DNA from 3 places in the Pectobacterium aroidearum genome. Region 1 is predicted to be linked to each of the others. Evidence: predicted binding sites of a transcription regulator. Region 1 holds the regulator's gene; each other region holds the start of a gene.
What was found. The regulator ArgR, encoded in region 1, controls arginine synthesis, uptake and breakdown. The targets are predictions, from matches to a motif close to ANTGAATAAAAATACANT.

Region 1 (8,236 bases):
TATCTGCCGGGTGATGGTTTTATACTCAAGATAGCTTGTTGTTATTCTTATCAGAATTTACGATTGTCTGTAGTCAACGTAAGTAGGGAAAGACATGATTACCGATATTCTGGCCGTGAATCTTCAGGTGGTTTTCTGCGGCATTAACCCTGGGTTGTCGACGGCCCATCACGGTTACCACTTCGCGAACCCCAGTAATCGCTTCTGGAAAGTGATTCATCAGGCAGGTTTTACCGAACGTTTGCTAACGCCCGCGGAAGAACAGCATCTGCTTGACACCGGATGCGGCATCACCATGCTGGTGGATCGCCCTACGGTTGAAGCTACCGAACTGGGGCGGGATGAATTGCTGCAGGGCGGGAATGCGATTGTTGAGAAGATGGAACGCTACCAGCCGCGTGCGCTGGCTGTGCTGGGGAAGCAGGCATTTAGTCAGGCGTTTGGTATCAAAAAGGTCTCATGGGGGCGTCAGTCGCTGAATATTGGCGAAACACAGGTGTGGGTGCTGCCGAACCCAAGCGGGTTGAATCGTGCGACGCTGGAGTCGCTGGTGGCCTCATATCAGGAACTGCATCAGGCGTTGCAGGATAAGGCGTAAATCCAACCTGAGCGTTCTACAGGCAAAAAATAACCCCGGCGGATCGGGGTTATCTGGGATATGACTATTTATCGTGTGGATTAGCTAAGGGATGAATTAATCATCCAGGAAGCTACGCAGCACTTCGGAACGGCTTGGGTGGCGCAGTTTACGCAGCGCTTTCGCTTCGATCTGACGAATACGTTCACGTGTAACGTCAAACTGTTTGCCCACTTCTTCCAGCGTATGGTCGGTGTTCATATCGATACCGAAACGCATGCGCAGGACTTTCGCTTCACGTGCGGTCAGGCCAGCCAGTACGTCATGTGTCGCAGAACGCAGGCTTTCCGACGTTGCGGAATCCAGCGGCAGCTCCAGCGTCGTATCTTCAATGAAATCGCCCAGATGTGAATCTTCATCATCACCAATCGGGGTTTCCATAGAAATCGGCTCTTTCGCGATCTTCAGCACTTTACGGATCTTGTCTTCCGGCATCAGCATACGCTCAGCCAGCTCTTCCGGCGTCGGCTCGCGACCCATTTCCTGCAACATCTGACGAGAGATACGGTTCAGTTTGTTGATCGTCTCAATCATGTGTACCGGAATACGGATGGTACGCGCCTGATCGGCGATAGAACGGGTGATTGCCTGACGGATCCACCAGGTTGCATAGGTCGAGAATTTATAGCCACGGCGATATTCAAACTTATCTACCGCTTTCATCAGACCGATGTTGCCTTCCTGAATCAGATCGAGGAACTGCAAGCCACGGTTGGTGTATTTCTTCGCGATAGAAATAACCAGACGCAGGTTGGCTTCCACCATTTCTTTCTTGGCGCGACGTGCTTTTGCTTCACCAATCGACATACGACGGTTGATGTCTTTCACCTGCTCGATCGTCAGACCGGTTTCTTCTTCGATCTGTTGCAGTTTTTGCAGGCTGCGGGTGACGTCTTCTTCAACATCATTCAGCTTTTCAGACCAAGGCTTGCCCATCGCGACGGCTGCGGCAAACCAGGTGCTGTTGGTTTCGTTGCCGGTGAACATGGTGACGAAGTTTTTCTTCGGCATTTTGCATTGTTCAACGCACAGTTTGATGATCAAACGTTCCTGAGTACGGACGCGATCCATCATGGAACGCATGCTGTTAACCAGGAAATCGAACTGTTTCGGCACCAGACGGAACTGTTTGAAGACTTCAGACAGGTTCAGGATTTCCTGTACTGCCAGCGCATGGCTGCGGCCGTGTTCTTTGATCACCTTGCGTGTGGTTTCATATTGATCACGCAGCTCGGTGAACTTCTCACGCGCCAGTTCAGGATCGATGCTGTTATCGTCTTCAGAATCGTCGTCGTCTTCGGATTCTTCGTCGTCATCATCCATTTCTTCGCTCGAAAGCTCGGAGCCAACGTGCGTCGCGGTAGGGGCAATGTCCTCTTCCGCATTAGGATCGACGAAACCAGTGATCAGGTCGGACAAGCGGCTTTCGCCCGCTTCAACGCGATCGTATTGTTCCAGCAGGTAAGTGATGGCTTCAGGATACTCGGCAACAGAGCACTGAACCTGGTTGATACCGTCTTCGATACGCTTGGCGATATCGATCTCGCCTTCACGCGTCAACAGTTCAACGGTACCCATTTCACGCATGTACATGCGAACCGGATCGGTAGTGCGACCAATTTCCGATTCAACGCTGGATAGAACCTGCGCAGCAGCCTCTGCCGCATCTTCATCGGCATCATTGGTGTTTTCGGCCAGCAACAGATCGTCTGCATCCGGTGCTTCTTCCATCACCTGGATGCCCATGTCGTTAATCATCTGGATGATATCTTCGATCTGATCCGAGTCGATGATATCTTCCGGCAGATGGTCATTGACCTCAGCATAGGTCAGGTAGCCTTGCTCCTTACCACGGGTGACAAGCAGCTTCAGCTGTGACTGCGGGTTTTGCTCCATAAGACGGTATCCACACTTCAGAGTATTTGGGTTGGTGTCGGTCAGCGTAGTTCGCTAACAATAGCATTAGGGGTATTTTTCTTATCGCCGCGGCCCCTGTAGCGGCTCTTTGCAGGGCTCAACCCTGCTATTTATCGGCAATTAAGCCTCTGTATCAGTGTTTTCTGGTCAACGCCAGTTGCAACGACCAAAGCTCTTTTTTTTCTTTGGCGCTGAGCCCGTGCGTTCGGTCACGGGCAATCAATGTTTCTTGTCGCTGTTTCAACAGCTGATCGTAGAGCTCTGCCAGACTGATTCTGAACTTCTCGTCGAGCTCTTCCTCTACGATCATATGGTTCCATGAAGCCATGGTTTCAAGCTGTTTGCGGTACTTGCTGTCGCGATATTTTTCCAACAGCAGACCCATGTTCATTCCAGGGCTGGCGTTGCAGGTTTTCACCAAATCCTGAAACAGCGATAAACCAGCCACTTTGTCTTCTTCAATCCCTTCCAGCGCGAGGTCAGGAACCTCTGCTGCCAGCCTTGGGTTTTGTACCAAAAGTCCTATAAGTATACGCATAGTTGTGACTTTTAGTTGCGGCGGCTGATAAGGCTGTGCCTGCTCTGTCACTTTTGGCAGTAGCCTGTCCAATTGGCTGTCGTCCAAAATACCCAGCTTATTGCCGAGCTGCTGGCGCAAATACAGCCGCAGCGTTTCTCCCGGAACCTGACCTATCAGCGGCAGCGCCAGCGTGCTGAGCTTGGTACGGCCATCGGGTGAACTCATATCCACCTGCTGTTGCAGCGTCTCAAACAGAAACTGCGACAGCGGCAAGGCTTGTTCCATGCGCTGTTCAAAGACGGCTTTGCCTTCTTTACGTACCAGCGTGTCGGGATCTTCACCGTCCGGCAGGAACATAAAGCGTAACTGACGACCATCGTTCAAATAGGGTAGCGCAGTTTCCAGCGCGCGCCATGCCGCTTCGCGTCCTGCACGGTCCCCGTCGTAACAACACACCACCAGATCGGTGGCGCGAAATAGTAACTGAATGTGATCGGCAGTCGTGGAAGTGCCCAGCGACGCTACTGCATAATCAATACCAAACTGCGCCAATGCCACCACATCCATGTAGCCTTCAACAACCAAAAGTCGTTTTAGCTCCGCATGGCTTTGCTGCGCTTCATACAGGCCGTACAGCTGGCGACCTTTATGAAAAATCTCTGTTTCCGGCGAGTTCAGGTACTTTGGCGTACCATCGCCTAATACTCGTCCGCCGAAGGCAATCACTCGCCCCCGTTTGTCGCGGATGGGGAACATCACACGTTCGCGGAAGCGGTCATACGTTCGGCCCTGATCGTTAGTCACCAGCATGCCGGCATCGTTCAATGTGCTGCGATCGTCATTATTGCGGCCAAAGCGCTTTAAAACGTTATCCCAGCCGGGCGGGGCGAAGCCAATCGCAAAATGGCTGATAACCTCTGCGCTTAAACCGCGCTGTTGCAGATACTGCAACGCTGGCGTACCGACTGATTGGCTAAGTGCTTGTTGATAGAACCCGCTGAGCTGTCCCATCAATTCGTACAGACTTTGCCGCTGGTGACGCTCTAACTGGGTTGGGCCAGTGCCGCTTTCATAAGGCACTTCGAGGCCGTATTGGGTGGCCAGTTCTTCAATAGTTTCAACGAATTCGAGACGATCGTAATTCATCAAAAAGTCAATGGCGTTGCCGTGGGCGCCACAACCAAAACAGTGGTAGAACTGCTTGTCACCGTTTACGGTGAATGAGGGGGTTTTTTCGTGATGGAACGGACAGCACGCATGGTAGTTTTTGCCTTGCTTTTTCAGTTTGACACGCGCGTCAATGAGATCGACGATGTCGGTACGAGCCAGCAGGTCATTAATAAATACGCGTGGGATTCGTCCAGCCATAAGCCCCTGATGTATATCTTTCTGTAAGGTGGTTACATTGGATATAGCTTATAAACGACAACAAGCCGCGCTTCCTTACGGAAAGCACGGCCTTCGTATGCAACTGCTAAGTCTGCGGATTAATCACGCGTTGGAGGGAAACCCTCCTGAAAATTAATACAGACGAGTGCGGCGTGCGTTTTCTCGAGCCAATTTCTTCGCGTGACGTTTCACTGCAGAAGCTTTAGCGCGCTTACGTTCGGTCGTTGGTTTTTCATAAAACTCACGACGACGAACTTCAGCCAGAACGCCTGCTTTTTCACAGGAACGTTTGAAGCGACGCAGAGCTACGTCGAACGGCTCGTTTTCACGTACTTTAATTACCGGCATGTGCCTCTCACCTCAATAAATTCGGTTTGCCGCTGGCCTTGTGCCAGCCTTTTCAAAATGGTGCGGAATTCTACTGCAAACGTGACGCCTTTGTAAAGCATTGTGGTGATCATAAAACACCCAACCACGGCCAGCGCAGAAATCAGGGCGCTTATGGTAGACTATCCACAGTTTGAAGCAAGCGGCATTCAACGAGCGCTTGTATCGTCATCAAAGTAGGAACAGCAATGCGCGTATTGGGTATCGAAACATCCTGTGATGAAACCGGTGTGGCCATTTATGACACAGAAACCGGTTTGCTTGCCAATCAGTTATACAGCCAGGTTAAATTACATGCCGATTACGGCGGCGTTGTGCCTGAGCTCGCCTCGCGCGATCACGTGCGTAAAACGGTGCCGCTCATTCAGGCAGCGCTGCGTGAAGCTGGGTTGCAGGCTGGCGATATCGATGGTGTGGCTTACACTGCGGGCCCCGGTTTGGTCGGCGCGTTACTGGTGGGGGCGACTGTCGGCCGCTCTCTGGCGTTTGCCTGGGATGTGCCGGCGATTCCTGTGCATCATATGGAAGGGCATTTGCTGGCACCGATGCTGGAAGATAATCCACCGGCGTTTCCCTTCGTGGCACTGCTGGTTTCTGGTGGGCATACGCAGCTCATCAGCGTGACGGGCATTGGTGAGTACCGTTTGCTGGGTGAGTCGATTGATGACGCGGCGGGTGAAGCGTTCGATAAAACGGCGAAGCTGCTGGGGCTGGATTATCCCGGTGGGCCGATGCTATCGAAAATGGCGCAGGCGGGAGATTCCCAGCGCTTTACGTTTCCGCGCCCAATGACCGATCGCCCCGGTCTGGATTTCAGCTTCTCCGGGCTAAAAACGTTTGCTGCCAATACGATTCGTAGCAACGGTGATGACGATCAAACGCGTGCTGACATTGCCCGCGCATTTGAAGATGCCGTGGTGGATACGCTGGCTATTAAGTGCCGTCGTGCGTTGGATGAAACAGGCTTTAAACGGCTGATCATGGCGGGGGGCGTAAGTGCGAACCGGACGCTGCGTCAGCGCTTAGGCGACGTGATGGCGAAACGTGGCGGCGAAGTGTTTTATGCGCGTCCTGAATTCTGTACGGATAATGGCGCGATGATTGCCTATGCGGGCAGTGTACGTCTGGCGCATGGTGCCAGTCAGACGCTGGGTGTATCCGTTCGACCACGCTGGCCGTTGGCTGAGCTGCCAGCAGTATGAGCTTTTTAGCAATAATCGCTACGTGTAGAGAGCCTATACGTAGCGAAAAATATGCAGTAAAGAAACGAGCAATGAAGAGCGGCAGTGAACGGGCGCGTTACAGCTCTTGTTCGAATAACACCAGAATCGCTTCGTAAAGCTGTTTGACGCTGAAGCCTCTTGCTGGGGTGGTGAAGATCGTGTCATCCCCCGCGATGGTGCCGAGGATTCCCTCTGACTTCCCGAGTGAATCCAACAGACGGGCGATGAGCTGCGCGGCTCCCGGGCTGGTGTGGATGACGATGACCGCATCGTTATAGTCCACGTCCAGCACAAGATTCTTCAACGGGCTGGATGTGGTAGGAACGCCGAGTTCGGCTGGGAGACAATACACCATCTCCATTTTTGCATTACGGGTGCGCACGGCGCCAAATTTCGTCAGCATGCGTGACACCTTGGATTGGTTGATATTTTCAAATCCTTCGTCTTGCAATGCCTGAACAATTTCACTTTGAGAACTGAACTTCTCTTCCTTTAACAGCGCTTTGAACGCTTTAACGAGGTCTTCTTGTTTTGTCGAATTTCGCATTCTGCACCGGATTAATTGTTATGGTTAATCCTTCTATTATGCAGTTGTGTGAATTTTTATGCAATTAAATCGCGTATAATTCCAATCTATTTCACCAGATATGTGCTAGTCGCTGTTTTCAAAAAAATTCGCCTCTTGGGGAGTCCGAAAAATGCGTCCTGCGTCACATAAAAGTAAATCAAATGTTATCAGAATGATGTTGTTTGGACGCCATCGATCGGTGTAATGTAGCGCACAGGTTAATTGCACGTGAATGAACACCGCGTTATAGCTCAATAGCTTATTAACTTTACTTACCTTTCAAACGAATGGTTGTTTTTGATTTATTATTAGAGACATAGCGTATTTTTTTGTCTCTCATGCCATTTGCAGAACGATGAGTAGACTGATCTTATCCCCATTTTTATATTCTGTTTATAACCAAATGAATTCACGGCACTTTTTTATTTTACGATAATAAGGAGTTTAGGATGAAAGTTGCAGTTCTCGGAGCAGCAGGTGGTATCGGTCAGGCACTCGCACTCCTCCTCAAAACCCAGCTTCCTTCAGGTTCAGAACTATCCCTCTACGATATCGCGCCGGTCACGCCAGGTGTTGCCGTCGATCTGAGCCACATTCCTACAGCAGTGAAGATCAAAGGCTATAGCGGTGAAGATGCTAAACCTGCGCTTGCTGGCGCGGATATCGTGCTGATCTCTGCCGGTGTGGCACGTAAGCCTGGTATGGATCGTTCCGATCTGTTCAACGTCAATGCGGGCATTGTGCGTAATCTGGTTGAGCAAATCGCGGTTACTTGCCCGAAAGCCTGTATCGGTATTATCACCAACCCAGTGAACACCACCGTTGCCATTGCAGCAGAAGTGCTGAAAAAAGCCGGCGTGTATGACAAAAACAAACTGTTCGGCGTTACCACGCTGGATATCATCCGTTCCAACACGTTTGTCGCTGAACTGAAAGGCAAACAGCCGCAGGATATTAATGTACCGGTTATCGGCGGACACTCTGGTGTGACGATTCTTCCATTGCTGTCTCAGGTTCCTGGTATCAGCTTCAGCGAGCAGGAAGTGGCCGATCTGACCAAGCGTATTCAGAATGCCGGCACCGAAGTTGTTGAAGCCAAAGCGGGTGGCGGATCGGCGACGCTGTCCATGGGTCAGGCTGCTGCACGTTTTGGTCTGTCTCTGGTTCGTGCGCTGCAAGGCGAAAGCGGTGTGGTGGAATGTGCATACGTTGAAAGCGATGGCAAACATGCCCGTTTCTTCGCTCAGCCGGTGCTGTTGGGCAAAGACGGCATTGTAGAGCGTAAAGACATCGGCACATTAAGCGCTTTTGAGCAAAACGCGCTTAGCAGCATGCTGGATACGCTGAAGCAGGATATTGAGTTAGGCGAGACGTTCATCAAGAATTAATCATTGAGATTCTTGTAATACGTGACGTTGAATAAAAAGCCGGAGATGTCGATCTCCGGCTTTTCTTTTTTAATCGGGGCGGATGAGTTTTTTTCTGTCGATAAGCTCATTGGTTTCCGGATCGTAGTATCGGCTTGGCCAAATCTCTGATGGGTGGATATTTAGCGCATCAGCAATAAGCCATTCTCCCTTTGGCCAAGGGCGTGA
Region 2 (8,236 bases), 600 kb from region 1:
CGCGCGAAACCCCTCAGCCTGGCCAATAAGGTTACCACGCCCAGAGGAAAGTTTATTCATCGCCTGACGATAAGTGCCCTGTGCTTTATCCAGACTCTGCCCCATCGCTTCCATATCATCGACGAACAACCGCAGCTTATCGTACAGCCGTGATGCTTTTTCAGCGATGTGCTGTGCATTGCGGCTCTGTTGTTCATAGCGCCATAAGTTGTTGATGGTACGTAACGCCACCAACAGCGTGGTCGGGCTGACCAGCATAATATTGTGCTTTAGCGCCTCGTTAATCAATTCGGGCTGGCGATCGATAGCGACCAGAAAAGCGGGTTCGACCGGGATAAACATCAGCACGTAATCTAGCGAACGCAGCCCCGGAAGCTGCTGGTAATCTTTGCTACTCAGTTGCCTGATATGGCTGCGTACCGAGAGCAAATGTTCGTTCAGCGCCGCATTACGTTCGATGTCATCATCGCTATTGAAATAGCGCTCATAAGCTACCAGCGACATCTTGGCATCGATCACGACATCTTTGCCCTGTGGTAAACGCACAATGACATCCGGCTGCAGGCGGCTATTCGCCCCTGTTTGCACGCTGACCTGTGTCTGATACTCATAGCCTTCACGCAGGCCGGAAGCTTCCAGCACGCGGCTGAGAACCACTTCGCCCCAGTTACCCTGCGTTTTGTTATCGCCTTTCAGCGCTTTCGTCAGGTTGATGGCCTCGTGTGCCATCTGCGCGTTAAGCTGTTGCAGATTGCGGATTTCATGCGCCAGCGTGTGGCGCTCACGCGCTTCCGCACCAAAACTGTCCTGAACCTGACGGCGGAAGCCATCAAGCTGTTCACGCAGCGGCATCAACAGCTTATCCAGACTCTGTTTATTTTGCTCATCCACCTTGCGCCCGCTGTGTTCAAAAATCCGGTTCGCCAGATTCTCAAACTGCGTCGTCAACCGCTGTTCGCTATTTGCCAGAAGCCGCTGCTTCTCTTCCGCCGCCATACGGGTTTCTTCCAGCCGAATGGTGACTTCCCGCAGCTCAGCTTCCTGCGCGCTATTTATTTCACGTAGCGTCCTCAGTTCTTGATTTAACTGCACGCACTCTGCGCGGAGCTCACTCAGCTGTTGCAGCTTTTCATGGCTGGCAGAAAGCTGAGCGTGAACCGTGCGCAGTTCCAGCTCGTTTTGCCGCAGCCGCTGTTCGTCCAATTGCCTTGCCTGCTGCTGTTCGCTGAGCGACTGTTGAGTCTGCTGTAATGTCTGTGCCAGCAACCGCTGTTCGGTGCCATGCTGCGACAGCTTCTGTTGATGAATCAGGCAGGCAATCAACCACCCTATCAGTAGCCCCACCGCGCCGCCGCCCAGACCATAAAATATGCTGATATCCACTTTGCCTCCGCAGGCCTTTCACGCTGTCGGTCAAGGTAAAATGATACTGTATGGATGTCCAGAAACAATTCTGATGGGGAGTAGGTTGAGCAGAAAAATGCGAGCCGCATTCCATATGAGTATGGGCATACGATAATTTGCAGAAGAATCAGAGGGGTAACACTGAAATTCCCCCAACGAGGAACACCACGTTGGGGGAAAGAGAGGCACAACTTAGGCTAAGCGCTGTTTCGCATCACTAATCGCTTTAGCGACCTGCTGCGGTGACACGCCACCTTGTGCAGCACGCTTATCCAGACAGGATTGCAACGCCAGAATCGGGTAGACATCCTCGCCAATCACGGCGCTGAATTTTTGCAGATCGGCCAGCGGCAGTGCTTCCAATGCCTTACCCTGACGGATGGCTTCAACCACCGCTTCACCCACGATATGGTGCGCTTCACGGAATGGGACGCCTTTTGCGACCAGATAATCCGCCAGCTCTGTCGAGTTCGCGTAGCCTTGCTCAGCGGCCTCTTTACAACGCGGACGTTTCACCTGAATGCCTTCCAGCACCAGCGCCGCCATCATCAGGCAGTCGTGCCAGGTGTCCAGCGCGTCAAACAGCCCTTCTTTGTCTTCCTGCATGTCTTTGTTATACGCCAGCGGCAGGCCTTTGAGTGTCATCATCATGCCGGTCAATGCACCCTGTACGCGGCCACATTTACCGCGAATCAACTCCAGCGCATCCGGGTTTTTCTTCTGCGGCATCAGGGAAGAACCGGATGTCACACGGTCAGACAGCTCAACGAACGCCGCTTCACCGCTGTTGAAGAAGATCAGATCTTCGGCAAAACGCGACAGGTGGATCATGCCGATCGAAGCATCGGACAACAGTTCCAGTACATGATCGCGATCGGAAACCGTGTCCAGACTGTTACGCGTGGCGGATGCAAAACCCAACCAGCCAGCTAACTGCTCACGGTCAATCGGATAAGCCGTTCCCGCCAGTGCGCCACAGCCCAGCGGGCTGACATCCAGACGCTTCAGCGTATCTTCCAGACGGCTTTCATCACGCGCCAACATCTCGTGGTAAGCCAGACACCAATGTGCAAACGTCACCGGCTGTGCGCGCTGCAAGTGGGTGTAACCCGGCATTACCGCATCCTGATTCGCTTCCGCCGTCGTGACCAGCGCCTGACGCAGATGACGTACCGACAGCAGCAGTTCTGCAATCTGCGCCTTACACCAGAGTTTCAGGTCGGTGGCGACCTGATCGTTACGACTACGACCGGTATGCAGCTTTTTACCTAAATCGCCCACTTTCTCGATCAGACGCTGTTCAACCCAGCTGTGAATGTCTTCTGCATCGCTTTGCAGGATCATCTCAGGGTCAGCTTGTACCTCAACCAACAGCGCATTCAGCGCCTGTTCCAGCTGTTGCTGCTCCTGCTCGCTGAGCACATTGACCGTCACCAGCGCTTTCGACCAGCCGATCGAGCCAACGATGTCCTGTTCCGCCAGACGGTAATCAAACCGCAGTGAGTCATTAAATTGTTTAAAACGCTGATCTGCTGCCTGACTAAACCGACCGCCCCACAAAGCCATAACCCTTACTCCCAAAAATATCATTTACGTTGGTATGGCATCATGCCATACCCAGAAACGACTTACGCCAGAATACGCGTACCAATCGCCACACCGTTGAACAGCGCAGGTAGCTGTTCAGCATGACGCCAGCTGGCGATATCAACCGGACGACCCAGCGCACGAGCGGCATCCAGCGCGGCGTTAACCTTAACAATCATGCCATCGGTGATGATGCCCTGAGCAATCAGCTGTTCGGCTTTTTCCGCCGTCATTTCGGCAATACGCTGACCTTTACCGTCCAGAATGCCGCTCACGTCAGACAGCAGGATTAAATCCGCGCCTAGCGTTTGCGCCAGCGCCGTCGCCGCCTGATCGGCGTTGACGTTCATCAGGTCGCCCTGCGCCGTAATCCCGATAGAGCTGACGACAGGCAGATAACCCGCAGACAGCAGCGTGTTCAGCAGCGCAGGCGATCCCGCTTCCGCTTTACCCACAAAGCCCAGCGCTTCATCTAACTGCGTGACCGTCGTGCTGCCACCATCGCCCAGACACAGGCCGACCGCGTTGATGTCATGCTTCTTCGCCCATGACAGCAGCGTTTTGTTAGCAGACCCCGCCAGCGCACCGGTGATGATATCGATCTGATCGGCAGGCGTGACACGCAGGCCATTTTTCTTCACAACAGGCAGCGACAGCTTTTTCATCAGGTCATCCACCAGACAGCCGCCGCCGTGCACAATCACCAGAGGGCGCTGATGTTCCTGACGGTAAGCCACCAGCGCGGTGAACAGACGCTCCAGCGCTTCTTCGCTATCCAGTAAAACGCCACCTAACTTGATAATTAACGGATTCATTATGCTTCACGCCTCGAAATGTCGGGACCAGTAGTCATTAAATTAACGATTGGGTTTCAGGGAAACCAAAACGAATGTTCATGCATTGCACGGCCTGTGCCGCTGCGCCTTTCAGCAGGTTATCTTCGGTTGCCACCACGATCAGGTGCTCACCGTCAACGGAGAAACCGATATCGCAGAACGGCAGGCCAACAACAGATTTCAGCGCCGGAACACCCTTATCATACAAACGCACCAGTGGCTTATCGTGATAGGCGTTGTGATAGGCTTCGGCGACATCCTGCTGGGTTACACCCGATTGCAGGCGGCAGGTGATGGTTTCCAGAATGCCGCGGGCGAAGTTGCCCAAATGCGGTGTGAAGATCACCGGGGTGCCGAGGTGCGTTGAAATTTCAGGCTCATGGCGGTGGTTGAAAATGCCGTACGGTTGAAAGCTGACTTCGCAGAAGCTGTTGGTCATTGACGCTTTACGCCCCGCCCCGCTCACGCCGCTGACGGCATTAATCACTGGCCACTGAGCCGGATTCAGCAGTTGTGCGTCCAGCAGCGGCTTCAGCGCCAGCTGCGCGGCCGTGGGATAACAGCCCGGAACGGCAATCAGTTGTGCCTGTTTTACGCTTTCCGCGCGCCATTCGGCCAGCCCATAAACCGCTTTTGCCAGCCAGTCAGGATGCTGATGCTCAAAACCATAATAGCGACGATAAAACTCGGCGTCCTGTACGCGGAACGCGCCGGACAAATCAAAAACAGTGCAGCCAGCTGCCAGAAAAACCGGGGCCAGATCGTGGCTGACTTTGTGGTCAGTCGCCAGAAAAACGACATCCACGCCTTTCGCTGCTTCTTCAGCATCGGTCAGCGGTTTTACCGGTACGTCGATGATGCCTTTGAGCTGCGGATGTAAATCAGAAATCAATTTTCCTGCATCGACACTTTGCGCAGAAACCATCAAAGCGGTTATGTTCATCTGTGGGTGACGGTTCAGGTAGAGCGCAAGCTCAGCGCCGGTATAACCACTTGCACCAACAATCAGCGTATTCAGCATGGGATCCGTATACCTTCTTATTTATCTATGGAACAGGTAACAGGGCTCACCAGCGTCGGTACGCTGTTCACCCGCGAAACTCAGTGAAAGTGACGAATCGCCATCGCCGTACCTTTGGGTTTCCTTTCGCCGAGCAATATTGTATTTTTATTCAAAATAAATGCATGAATATTGATACTATCCTAACCAGAGGCTGTCAACAGTGAAGATGAATTTACCCCCTTTTATTGAGCTATATCGGGCATTGATCGCTACACCGTCCATCAGTGCCACCGACAGCGCGCTCGATCAAAGTAATCATACCTTAATCAACCTGCTGGCAGGCTGGTTCGGCGATCTCGGCTTCCATGTAGAGGTCCAACCGGTTCCCGGCACCCTCAATAAATTTAATATGCTGGCGCGGATTGGTGAAGGAAAAGGTGGCTTATTGTTGGCAGGGCACACCGACACCGTCCCGTTCGACGACGGCCGCTGGACGCGCGACCCTTTCACGCTGACCGAACACGACAATAAGCTGTACGGTCTGGGCACCGCGGATATGAAAGGGTTCTTTGCCTTTATTCTGGATGCCTTGCGCGATATCGATCCGACCAAACTGACGAAGCCGCTTTATGTGCTGGCGACAGCGGATGAAGAGACAACCATGGCCGGTGCCAAATATTTCTCCGAATCTACGCAGATTCGCCCGGACTGCGCCATCATTGGCGAACCGACTTCGTTGCAGCCAGTGCGGGCACACAAAGGCCATATGTCCAACGCGATCCGTATTCAGGGACAGTCCGGCCATTCCAGCGATCCTTCACGCGGCGTGAACGCGATTGAGCTGATGCATGAGGCGATTTCCCACCTGCTGGTGCTACGCAACACCCTACAGGAACGCTATCACAACCCGATTTTCCACATTCCTCACCCCACCATGAATCTCGGCCACATTCGCGGTGGCGATGCTGCTAACCGCATCTGCGGCTGCTGTGAATTGCATATGGATATCCGCCCACTGCCGGGTATCACGCTTAACGATCTGGACGGACTGCTGTCAGAAGCGCTTGAGCCCGTCAGCCAGCGCTGGCCGGGTCGGTTGACCATTAGCGAACTGCACCCGCCGATTCCTGGCTATGAATGCCCACCGGATCACCGCTTGGTCTCGGTCGTAGAGAAGTTACTGGGGACGAAAACGGAAATCGTGAACTACTGCACCGAAGCGCCGTTTATTCAGACCCTGTGCCCGACGCTGGTTCTGGGGCCGGGATCGATCGAACAGGCGCACCAGCCGGATGAATACATTGATACCAAGTTTATCAAACCAACGCGGGAGCTGATTTCGCAGGTGATTCACCACTTCTGCCATCACTGATCCAACGCAAACGGCCTTGTCAGCTACGCTGGCAGGGCTATTTTGAGACCGTCCATGAAAAAGAAAGATTTCATCGCGCAGGATTTACTGAGCAAAATCTATCAGCACACCGACCCACTGCCGGAAAAGCTGCCGCCGGAACGCCAGTTGGCGGAGGAATACGGTGTGTCACGCTTCACTATCCGCCAGGCGTTGGAAAAGCTCGCCAGTATTGGTGCGATCCATATGGTGCAGGGTTCAGGTAATTTTATTAATCAGGGCGTACGCAGTAACCCGCTGGTGTACAACTCGATTACCGAAAAGAAATTTAATCAGATTTCATCCCGCCTGCTTAGCCTACATAAGCGCCTGCCGAACCGAGAGGAGCAGCAGGTATTTGCTATCAGTGATAAAGAGTTTATCTGGGAATTCAGCCGATTACGTTATGTCGATAACCGTAAGGTACAGATCGAGATATCGAAAATGCCTGCCGCAGACTTCCCGGAGATGAATCAGAAGATTATTGAAGGTTCTATTCAGCAGTATGTACTCAGCAAGGGCTATGCGATTTCACACTACCTGACGCATTATCAGGCAGTGAACGTCACCAAAGCTCAGGCTGAGCTGCTGGACTGCAAGAAAGGCACGGCCGCGATGCATATTCTTAATCGCGGCATTTTACAGGGCGGTCGCGTGTACGAATCGAGCGATATCATCGACATCAACTACACCTGTACCTACGTCATCCCCTTAAACCTCGATAACCTAACCTTCCGCCAGTCGCCGTAAGACTTAAATTTTTTCCTGAGCCAAGATTTGTCCACCTTGTTCACCGGAACCTGGACCAATAGAGACCTTAAAGTCAGCATAATCTTCCGCCTCAGGCCGATGTTCAATCACGACGATTGCACCAAATAACGAAGCTTTTTGGTAGATAAAATCCAAGACTTTCGACGCTGTCTCGGGATCAAGGCCAGCAGTTGGCTCATCGATAAAGAGTAGCTTATTACTTTTCCTTTTTTTCGATAACATCTCGCACAGCTTTATTCTACGCATCTCTCCCCCAGAGAGTGATTGCGTTTTTCTATTTAGTTTTAAATGAGATAATCCTAAGGTGTCGAGCGTCACAAGTATGTGATCAATTTTTGGATCGTTAAAATAGCTAAGAAGATCCTTCAACTCAGTATTATAAATGTCAATGATATTTATACCATTGACATCCATATTTACCTCATCCAAGTGTGCATCAAAAAGCATCCCATTACATTCATGACAAGTAATGTAGATGTCTTTTTCAAACCCTCTTTCATATTTTATAACACCTTTACCTTCGCAGACCTTACACCTGCCTCCATGCCCGTTTTTATCTATGCCAGGAAGAAAAAAAACATCATTTACTCCTGTTTTTTTTGCAAAATAGCTGGCAATAGATTTATTTAATCCAGCTATAGATGCCACTGAAGAACGGCCAGTATAAGAGGGTAATTTTTGGCTAATGTAAGTTGATTCAGTAGCATCAAGGATAGCCTTCGCCAAAGATGATTTTCCAGAACCCGATATTCCAGAAAAAATAGTAACACCTCCCTTCGGGAAGCTTACATTTTGATTAATTATATTATTTTTATTAAGATCTTTAAAATGATGGAAGTCAGAAATTTTATTCCTGCTATTTGTGTTTTTTAATGGTTGAATAATTTCATCTTCACATATTTCGCCACCCGCAGAACCTGCGAACTTACCAATATGAATAGTTTTATCTGCATGATCAATAAAGTACTGGCTATGTTCCACTAGTACTACAGTATTCTTTTCTGCTATTTTCCGTATTTTTGATAAAATATCAGGGTAATCCACAGGGTTAATCTGAGATGATATTTCATCAATAACAATAAGCATACCGGTTGTATTTGAGGTCAGTAACCGACTAAACATGAGTTTTTGCAATTCACCACCTGAAAGGCTAGGAATCGATCGTGATAAACTCAAATATCCTAACCCGATATTGTTAATTGAGGATAAGACTCTAAACAATGTTGATTCACTAAAATCACTTTC
Region 3 (8,236 bases), 320 kb from region 1:
AGGTCGGGGTTGAGAATCAAGAGTTGAGAATCGGACGCTGAGAATCAGTGCTTATTCATCTCTCTTTCAATCACCTTCAGTCGTTCATCCATATCCGGGTGCGTGCTCAGCCAGTCGGGCAAATCCAACGATTCCACTTCATCATGACTGCGGTCGTTAGCGACGAGAGCCTGATACATCGCCTGCATCGATTGCAGCGAACGCCCTTGCTGCTGCATTTCTGCTATTGCCCACGCGTCGGCTTCCCGTTCCATGTCACGGGAAAACTGCATCTCGTTGATGAAAGCGGCAGACTGCAACACGGTATCCCCCACGCCACTGACATCTCCCGTCATCCACATGAACGTCAGCGATACCAGCGATGAACGAACAACCATGCGCATTGGGTGGCGGTAGGCGTGGTGCCCCATTTCATGCAGCATCACCGCAGCTAACTCGTTATCACTTTTCGCCAGCGTCACCAGATCATCGCTGATAATCAGCGTGCCATCTGCCAGCATAAAGGCATTCGGCCCGATAGGCGCAGACATGATCTCCAGACGCAGCGGCGTTTTATCTTCCCGCATGTCTGCAGGCATAACCTGTTGAAACAGCGTTTGCATCGCCTGCTGGCGTTCAATAGGCAGCTTGGAAGGCGTAAAATCACTGTGCCGCAACAGCGTCAGCGTATGTTGCCCCAACTGCTGCTCAATGGCGGTAGGTATACGTAGCGCCAGTGCGGAACTCGCCCACGGCAGCACGACATAAACGTAATTGATGACTATCAGGATCGTGGCGAACAGCGTGAGAATGACGCCACGCTTATGGCGCTCCAGACGATGGACAAGCCCCGGACGGCGGCGGGCGGAATACCATGCACGAAAGGTGGGATCGTCGGCAGGCACAAAGCGGCCACCGTCAGGAAACGTTAGCGTCAGAGGAATGGAACCCAACGCATCGGAAACCGTAACCTGCTCCAGCGAAAATGTCGTGTTTGATGACCCGGTGTTCAGCACCATCATCGAACCGTTGTCCGCTAAATGAAGAGAAGCGGCCACGCGGGCCGCCAATCCGGGGTATTGATAATGCCCCTCAATATTCATATTCCTGCCTTATACTCGTCATACTTCAAGTTGCATGTGCGTTGGCTACGCTCAAATACTCGGCCCGTCGTGGGCCTCGCCCTGAAGGGCCGCTGCACGCAGCGTTCAAATCTGCTCCCGGCAGATTTGTCACCCGAATCACTTACCTGAGTAAGCTCATCGGGATTCCTTCCCTTACCGCCTTCCTGAAACTCGAATTATTTAGAGTATATAACTTACAGACCGACGCCTAAATCGAGCGCCTGCACAGCTTCTTCGGCCAGTGCGCTGTTTGCCGTGTCCTGATGTGCCTGAACGTGCAGCAGTGCCAGATCGCCTTCAACCGCTGTTGCATTCGCGATATAACGAGCGTGACGAATCTCTGCTACTGGCGCAGCCCAACCCAAAGAGAAAATAGTGATCAGACTATTGGTTATCAGCAGCCCCATGTAAGACAGCGTTTGCATGGAAGAGTGCAATTTCACATCACCATTCAGCGACGTCTGGTTAAACAGATAATTACGCTGTGCGACTACCAGATAGCTGCTGGAAACCAGCACGCCCAGCAGCGCCACAATGAACATCATAATAAAATTAAAGGCATTGCTCAGTAGCATCATCAGTATGAGATCTTCATTGCCGCCGCCCATCATAATGGTTTGGAACAGCGTGAAAATGAAGGAGCTCATGAACGACAGCGCTGCGATCAGGAAAGGCACAAAAATCAGCAAGCTAACCAAGGCGAATTTAATAAATGCCGCTTTCGTCAATTCCGCTTTAAACGCGGTTTTCCCGAAGGACAGGTTATTCACATAGAAATCAAGCTGCATCATTTTCATGATGCCGTTTACCGCAGCAAACCCTGGAATAGCAATCGCCAGTGCAATGAACCCAATCAGAATAGGGCTATTACTCTGCATACCGATCATGACCACAACAACCAGAGCGATATAAAAAGCCAGCATCAGCAGAATAGGGCAAAACAGCAATACCCAATACGCGCGGCCAGTCTGGCAATCATAGTTAAAACGGACGCCACGGTAGCTGGACATAATGGCGTTATAACGCCAGTTACGGATCACAATAATTGGAATAAGTGCCGCAAATGCCAGTGCGATAATAGTACCGAGCGTGGGTGACATCGCCAATATGATATAAAACAGAATGATTCCAGCGATAACCAGCAAACGCCCTTTGAGAATCTGAATGGGATCTGCATGGTAATCAAAACGGTCACCGTTAATTTCCGTGTTGCCGTAAAAATAACGACGGCGACGTACGGTAGCCCAGGCAGAATAAATTCCCAGAGTGATGACCGTTAATAACGCATTCACCAACCAAATTGCAAAATATTCCCCGGCCTTACCATGAAACTTCACGCGATGCTGCGTGTTATTTTCTGAAGTATTGATTGTCATAAACCTTTCATCCTAAAAGAAATAAGCCTCATAGACGCATCATTCGACACGTTATGGGCATACAAAAAGCGGCTTATTTAAGCATGTCCTGTTAATCACAACAATAAAAGTTAACAGCAATTAAACAAGTTTATATACTTGTAAATTACAAGGAATAGGGAAAGCCATAGAGAAACTCACATATCCGTAACGTCGGCCTGACAGGTATAGACGTTGCATCAATGTGGTCTGAAATGGTATTACAATCGGCCAGGATCATTCCCCTCGTAAACCGTAAGAACAAGAGTACGTATTATGACAACCGCGACCTCCGCCAAGCTTCAGGTACGCCCAATCACTGCGCAGGACGATGCCGCTATCGCTCGGGTCATCCGTCAGGTTTCTGCTGAATTTGGTTTGACGGCTGATAAAGGCTACACCGTGTCCGATCCGAATCTGGACGCGCTGTTTGCCCTCTATAGCCAGCCGCAAAGCGCTTACTGGGTAATTGAATACGAAGGCTGTGTCGTGGGCGGCGGCGGCATTGCACCACTGGTCGCGGGTGACGAAGATGTGTGTGAATTGCAGAAAATGTATTTCTTACCCATCGCGCGGGGCAAAGGGCTGGCGCGCCAATTAGCGATACAAGCGCTTGATTTTGCGCGTCAGCACGGCTTTCGCCGCTGTTATCTGGAAACGACGGGTCACCTGACCAGCGCGATCCGCCTGTATGAATCATTGGGCTTCGAGCCGATTCCCCACTCAATGGGCAACACAGGCCACACCGACTGTGAAGTAACGATGCTGAAGGTGCTGTAAAAGCAAATAAAAACGCCGCAGGGTATTCCTGCGGCATTCAGTGAGGCGTGTACTTTGAGATGAATGACTTAGTGGCGCTTGCCGTCATCGTCTTCGTCATAAAAATCTTCATCATCCCCGTCTTCTTCGCCTTCACCATCTGGATCTTCGAAGTAGGTACCCCAGCCGTCGTAATTCACACCGTGGCGTTCTGCCAACGCCAGCAGTTGTTCTACCTGTGCGTCGATCAGTTCCGCATTCAGCGCAACTTCACTGATGGCATCACAGCACATCAGCAACACGCCATCTTCCACTTCCAGTTCTTCCGCATCCGTCACTTCGTAGCCCAGTTTGAAGGCTTCTACAGCGACTTTTTCCAACACTTCAAACTTTTCAGCAGAGAAATGGTGTTCAATGGTATAGAGCGCGTCAGGATCGCTGCCATCATCCAGCAGTTCTTCAATGATCAGGCGTGTCTCTTCCCGTTGCTCTTCCAGTAATTCGCGGTTTGCCATGCCTCAGTCCTCATTAATCGACGTAATATTGCTTATTGTCCCACAGCCCTGCGGCTTGCTCCACCACAAAGTTTGATATCACCACTTGAATTTGAATAATTACACATATAAAGTGAATTTTAATTCAACCAATGATGTTGAGCCACATGGAGATGTACATCATGCAACCGTTCTACAAGCGTCATTTTTTAAGGTTAATGGATTTTACACCCGCAGAAATTGCCAATCTTTTAGCCCTGTCAACGAAACTGAAAGCCGATAAAAAAAACGGGACAGAAGTCCGCCGCCTGCAAGGTAAAAACATCGCACTCATCTTCGAAAAAGATTCGACTCGTACTCGCTGCTCTTTCGAAGTTGCTGCATACGATCAGGGCGCGCAAGTGACCTATCTCGGCCCAAGCGGTAGCCAAATCGGCCATAAAGAATCCATCAAAGATACCGCTCGCGTGCTGGGAAGAATGTACGACGGCATTCAATATCGCGGCTATGGCCAGCAGATTGTCGAAACGCTGGCGCAATACGCCGGTGTGCCAGTCTGGAACGGACTGACGAACGAATTCCACCCTACGCAGCTACTGGCGGATCTGCTGACGATGCAGGAACATTTGCCGGGTAAACCGCTGTCAGAAATGACGCTCGTTTACGTGGGCGATGCGCGCAATAACATGGGCAACACCATGTTGGAAGCAGCAGCGCTGACCGGGCTGGATCTACGCCTCGTTGCGCCAAAAGCCTGCTGGCCAGATGCTGGTCTGGTGGCAGAGTGTCAGGCCGCGGCAGAGCAAACTGGCGGCAGCATCACACTGACGGAAGATATCGCTACGGGCGTCGCAGGCGCAGATTTCATTTATACCGACGTCTGGGTTTCCATGGGGGAACCGAAAGAGACCTGGCAGGAGCGCATCGCGCTGCTGAAGCCGTATCAGGTGAACGCGGCGATGATTGCTGCGACGGGCAATCCGCAGGTGAAATTCCTGCACTGCCTGCCCGCTTTCCACGACGATCAGACGACGATGGGCCAACAAATGGCAGAACAATACGGTCTGCACGGTGGAATGGAAGTCACGGACGAGGTCTTTGAATCCGCGCACAGCATCGTGTTCGATCAGGCGGAAAACCGTATGCACACCATCAAAGCGGTGATGGTCGCTACGCTAGCGCAAGATTAAGATTTATCCTGCCTTTGATATGTTTTAAAAACAGATCAGAGGTGGGAAGGCTCTTTTTCAGTGGGATTATCCCGTGTCGATGTTCTCTCGCCTGACTCCGGGCATTTAGCAGCCCCAGTGAGTGCGGGACAATGCGCAATCAATTCAGGCTCAATCAATTCAGGCTCAAGAAAATCACCGAAAGAGGTCAGAGGATTACGGGTAGCGTCGTAGCAGGAAACAAGGTCGAGAGCCTAAGCAATGTACATAAAAAATCCGAAAGCAAGGCACGTTTGTGGATTCTTACACAGTAGTTGGATCGTTCAACTGCTCCTTAACTGCTCGGCTTAGAGTCCTTTCCCGTAATTTTGACATGAGAGGCTCGAACCACAGCCCCTCAGGTAATCGATACATGCCCTTTTATCAGAAAAAAAGGAGGTATGTAGTTATCCCATCCTTTTTGGTTGCAGTGTTGGATCAGGGCGGTGCTGTTTGCCACTCCTGCTTTATCACAGCAACGCGTTATCCTGTTACGAAGCGTTGAGGAACTTATACCGAGTATGTCCGGAATACGGTTCTGCTTTACCCCGCTCTGCAGTAAAAGAACGGCCTCCCACTCTTTGTCTGTAAAAATATTTGCCGGTCGGGTGAACACAATGGGCTTCCTTTCGCATGGCATAAGAAAGGTTGAAAAGTAAACATTGGTGATTTCTATGTAGGTGCAAACAATCCCGTCATTGCCATCATTGAGCCGCCAAGGACGCTTCTCCACCAGAAAAGACCTGAGTCTATTTCGTCTTCCGTAATCAAATGTTTTGAGGACAATACTCATTTCATTTGTGGTCAATATTTTTTGGTCGTCATACAGTATATGACCGTAGTGCTCGCTGATATCGGGCGTTAAGTCAGTGTCGAGACAGCCTACAAGTTTATTTTCTGTTACGCCGAAATACTGACATGCCATCTTATTGCCATAAACATACTGAGAGTTACAGTCCTTTATTGCCCAGCCAAACAAAGAGTTATCAAAGTAATACTCAACAGGAGTCAAATCTGGGTCCATCAGGTTAACCTCTGATAATGATATGTCCTTTTTTCAGAAAGAACAGCGGGATGTAGTTATCAAATCGGTTATCTCTACAGTATTCCTTTAGGCCTGATACTGAATTCAAACCTGTTTTTCTGTAGCAGCTTCTGAGTCTGCTGTTAACAGCATCGACGGTGATTGAGAGGATGCTGCTTATATCTTTAAGCATCATCCCACAGACAAGCAGGTAAATAACCTCCCATTCCTTCTCAGTAAATATTGTAGAAGGGGGCTCGAAGGTGGAGTGTTGAATTATGGTTCCATTTAGCAACGAGGTCGGTGTGATGATCCTAACATGCCTGACGCTGATAACTGTGCCTATACAGTTGCGATGTTCATCATAGATTGGCTCCTGAATATTGTAGGCAGGCTGCATTATTTTTTCCGTGCCTTGAATATGCGTTGTAATGGCTCTCACCGCCTTACCAGTACGCTCTATCTCTCGTTCCTGCTGATTAAAAATGTCTGAAAATTCGGCGACAGGAACAGGGATATCCCTAATGTTCAAGCCTTCATAATCATAACGAGTTGATATGGTTTGCCAGGTTTTAAAGGTGTTATTGACATAAACAAAACGGGAATTTGTGTCTTTTATTGCCCAGCCGACAAGAGGATCGCTTTCAAACATTGCGATTAGTCTGTCAGGTAACGTAATTTGTGTCATCAGTGTATCCCTACATTAAAATTACCCTACATTAAAATTACCCTACATAAAATATGCCGTACCTGATATGCACCTGTTTATAAAAACTGAAATAGAATAAAAAGTCTGTGACAGGCCAATGCCAGGGAAAACATCCTACATAAATTAAAGTAATAATATACCTATAATCGAAAGGTCATAAGGTTTTCTAGCAAGAAAATCATTTTCTTAATAATGCCAGTCAGTTAAGCAACTGACTGGCTATTTTTTTCTATGCCTTGCGGTATTTACGTAGTTTTTCCTTTACCACTCTGTAGAAGGGGAAAACCACCGAGAGGCATCTGAGGCATCATTTTCTTCCATTTTATGGCTGAACGTTCCTTGTTCACAAAAATCCTACACCAGCGACGCGTCGATTTTCACTACAGCTTTGCGTACGTGTGCCGGTTCACCAACAGCACACAGCGGTTTGTGTACTTCACCTGGGAAGAAGACGACAAAATCCCCTTCCTGCATCACAAACTGTTTTTCCTGTTCACCCGATGGCAGGAAGGCAATATCTTTATCCGCCAACCAATCGGTATCCGGCTTGCCCGCAGGCAGGTTACTGAACGTCATCCCTTCCACGCCGGACAGCACAATCTGAATGTCCAGATATTTGGCGTGATACTCGGCGCGGCGTTTTTCCAGCAGATCGGTGCTGTCGTTGGAGATCAGCACAAACACGCTGTTGCCCTCGATATCATGCTTGCCCAGCGGGGTATCCGCCGTAATGTTTTTCTTCACGTATTCAATTGCTTCACGCAGTTTGGCAGGCAGATAAGGAACCAGTTCAAGGTGGTGGACATTGCCAGTAATCATAAAAACCTCGTTGATAGAAAAAATGAAACTCTGTTTTATAATCCTTATACTCTCCAAATGTGACACCCGCCAGCGCGTTAATACGAAAAAGTGAACTGCCCATCACTCTTCTCAGTCTCCCCTCTTCCACCCGCGAGCGTTATGCATACCGCACCCTATCCGCAACCGATTGCGATGCGTAAAAAACCACGTTTTCTGCTTGAAATAGCCTAGTCGGCGCGTATAATTCCCGACAGTTTGCCGGGAGGGGTCATGCACCGTTACACCAAAAAATCCGCTGCTTATGTTGGTTCTCAACCACAACTGCCATCCGGCAGCCAGCCAGCGTTTTCCTTTCCGTTGCTCAATTATTTCATTAAGAAAGCCCCTCAATGAGGGGCTTTTTTTTGTGCCCTATCGTCCACGACGGCAACCTTTACAGGTCGTCACGTTGTGGCATCAAAAAGCGAATCAGGCATTTTTGCCGACAGCTCGGGCAGTCAGATACGACATTTCCTGTTTACTCGTGAGGAGAAAGACACCATGGTCAATCCGCTCTATCAAAAGCATATTATTTCGATTAACGACCTCAGTCGGGAAGATTTGGAACTGACGCTGCGTGTTGCCGCCAGCCTGAAAGCCAAGCCTCAGCCTGAGCTGTTAAAACATAAAGTGATTGCCAGCTGTTTCTTCGAGGCCTCAACCCGGACGCGTTTATCCTTTGAAACCGCGATGCATCGTCTTGGT

Region 2: the regulator ArgR is predicted to act here: its motif matches at 4,987-5,004, upstream of argC (N-acetyl-gamma-glutamyl-phosphate reductase).
Region 3: the regulator ArgR is predicted to act here: its motif matches at 3,883-3,900, upstream of argF (ornithine carbamoyltransferase).

Annotation. Positions count from the first base shown of each region.
Region 1 is NZ_CP166097.1:4,377,207-4,385,442, reverse strand. It holds gene mug (G/U mismatch-specific DNA glycosylase) at 95-598, shown strand; gene rpoD (RNA polymerase sigma factor RpoD) at 695-2,533, opposite strand; gene dnaG (DNA primase) at 2,688-4,442, opposite strand; gene rpsU (30S ribosomal protein S21) at 4,596-4,811, opposite strand; gene tsaD (tRNA (adenosine(37)-N6)-threonylcarbamoyltransferase complex transferase subunit TsaD) at 5,039-6,052, shown strand; gene argR (transcriptional regulator ArgR) at 6,150-6,620, opposite strand; gene mdh (malate dehydrogenase) at 7,091-8,029, shown strand; gene AB8809_RS19715 (helix-turn-helix transcriptional regulator) at 8,099-8,236, opposite strand, start outside.
Region 2 is NZ_CP166097.1:4,977,763-4,985,998, forward strand. It holds gene rmuC (DNA recombination protein RmuC) at 1-1,383, opposite strand, end outside; gene argH (argininosuccinate lyase) at 1,597-2,970, opposite strand; gene argB (acetylglutamate kinase) at 3,033-3,806, opposite strand; gene argC (N-acetyl-gamma-glutamyl-phosphate reductase) at 3,844-4,848, opposite strand; gene argE (acetylornithine deacetylase) at 5,051-6,202, shown strand; gene AB8809_RS22515 (GntR family transcriptional regulator) at 6,257-6,970, shown strand; gene AB8809_RS22520 (ATP-binding cassette domain-containing protein) at 6,974-8,236, opposite strand, start outside.
Region 3 is NZ_CP166097.1:4,693,229-4,701,464, forward strand. It holds gene AB8809_RS21130 (M48 family metallopeptidase) at 45-1,082, opposite strand; gene AB8809_RS21135 (YjgN family protein) at 1,298-2,479, opposite strand; gene AB8809_RS21140 (GNAT family N-acetyltransferase) at 2,774-3,277, shown strand; gene rraB (ribonuclease E inhibitor RraB) at 3,346-3,771, opposite strand; gene argF (ornithine carbamoyltransferase) at 3,933-4,940, shown strand; partial or broken gene AB8809_RS21155 (hypothetical protein) at 5,093-5,173, opposite strand; gene AB8809_RS21160 (PAS domain-containing protein) at 5,317-5,982, opposite strand; gene AB8809_RS21165 (helix-turn-helix transcriptional regulator) at 5,987-6,670, opposite strand; gene AB8809_RS21170 (YhcH/YjgK/YiaL family protein) at 7,046-7,510, opposite strand; gene pyrB (aspartate carbamoyltransferase) at 8,033-8,236, shown strand, end outside.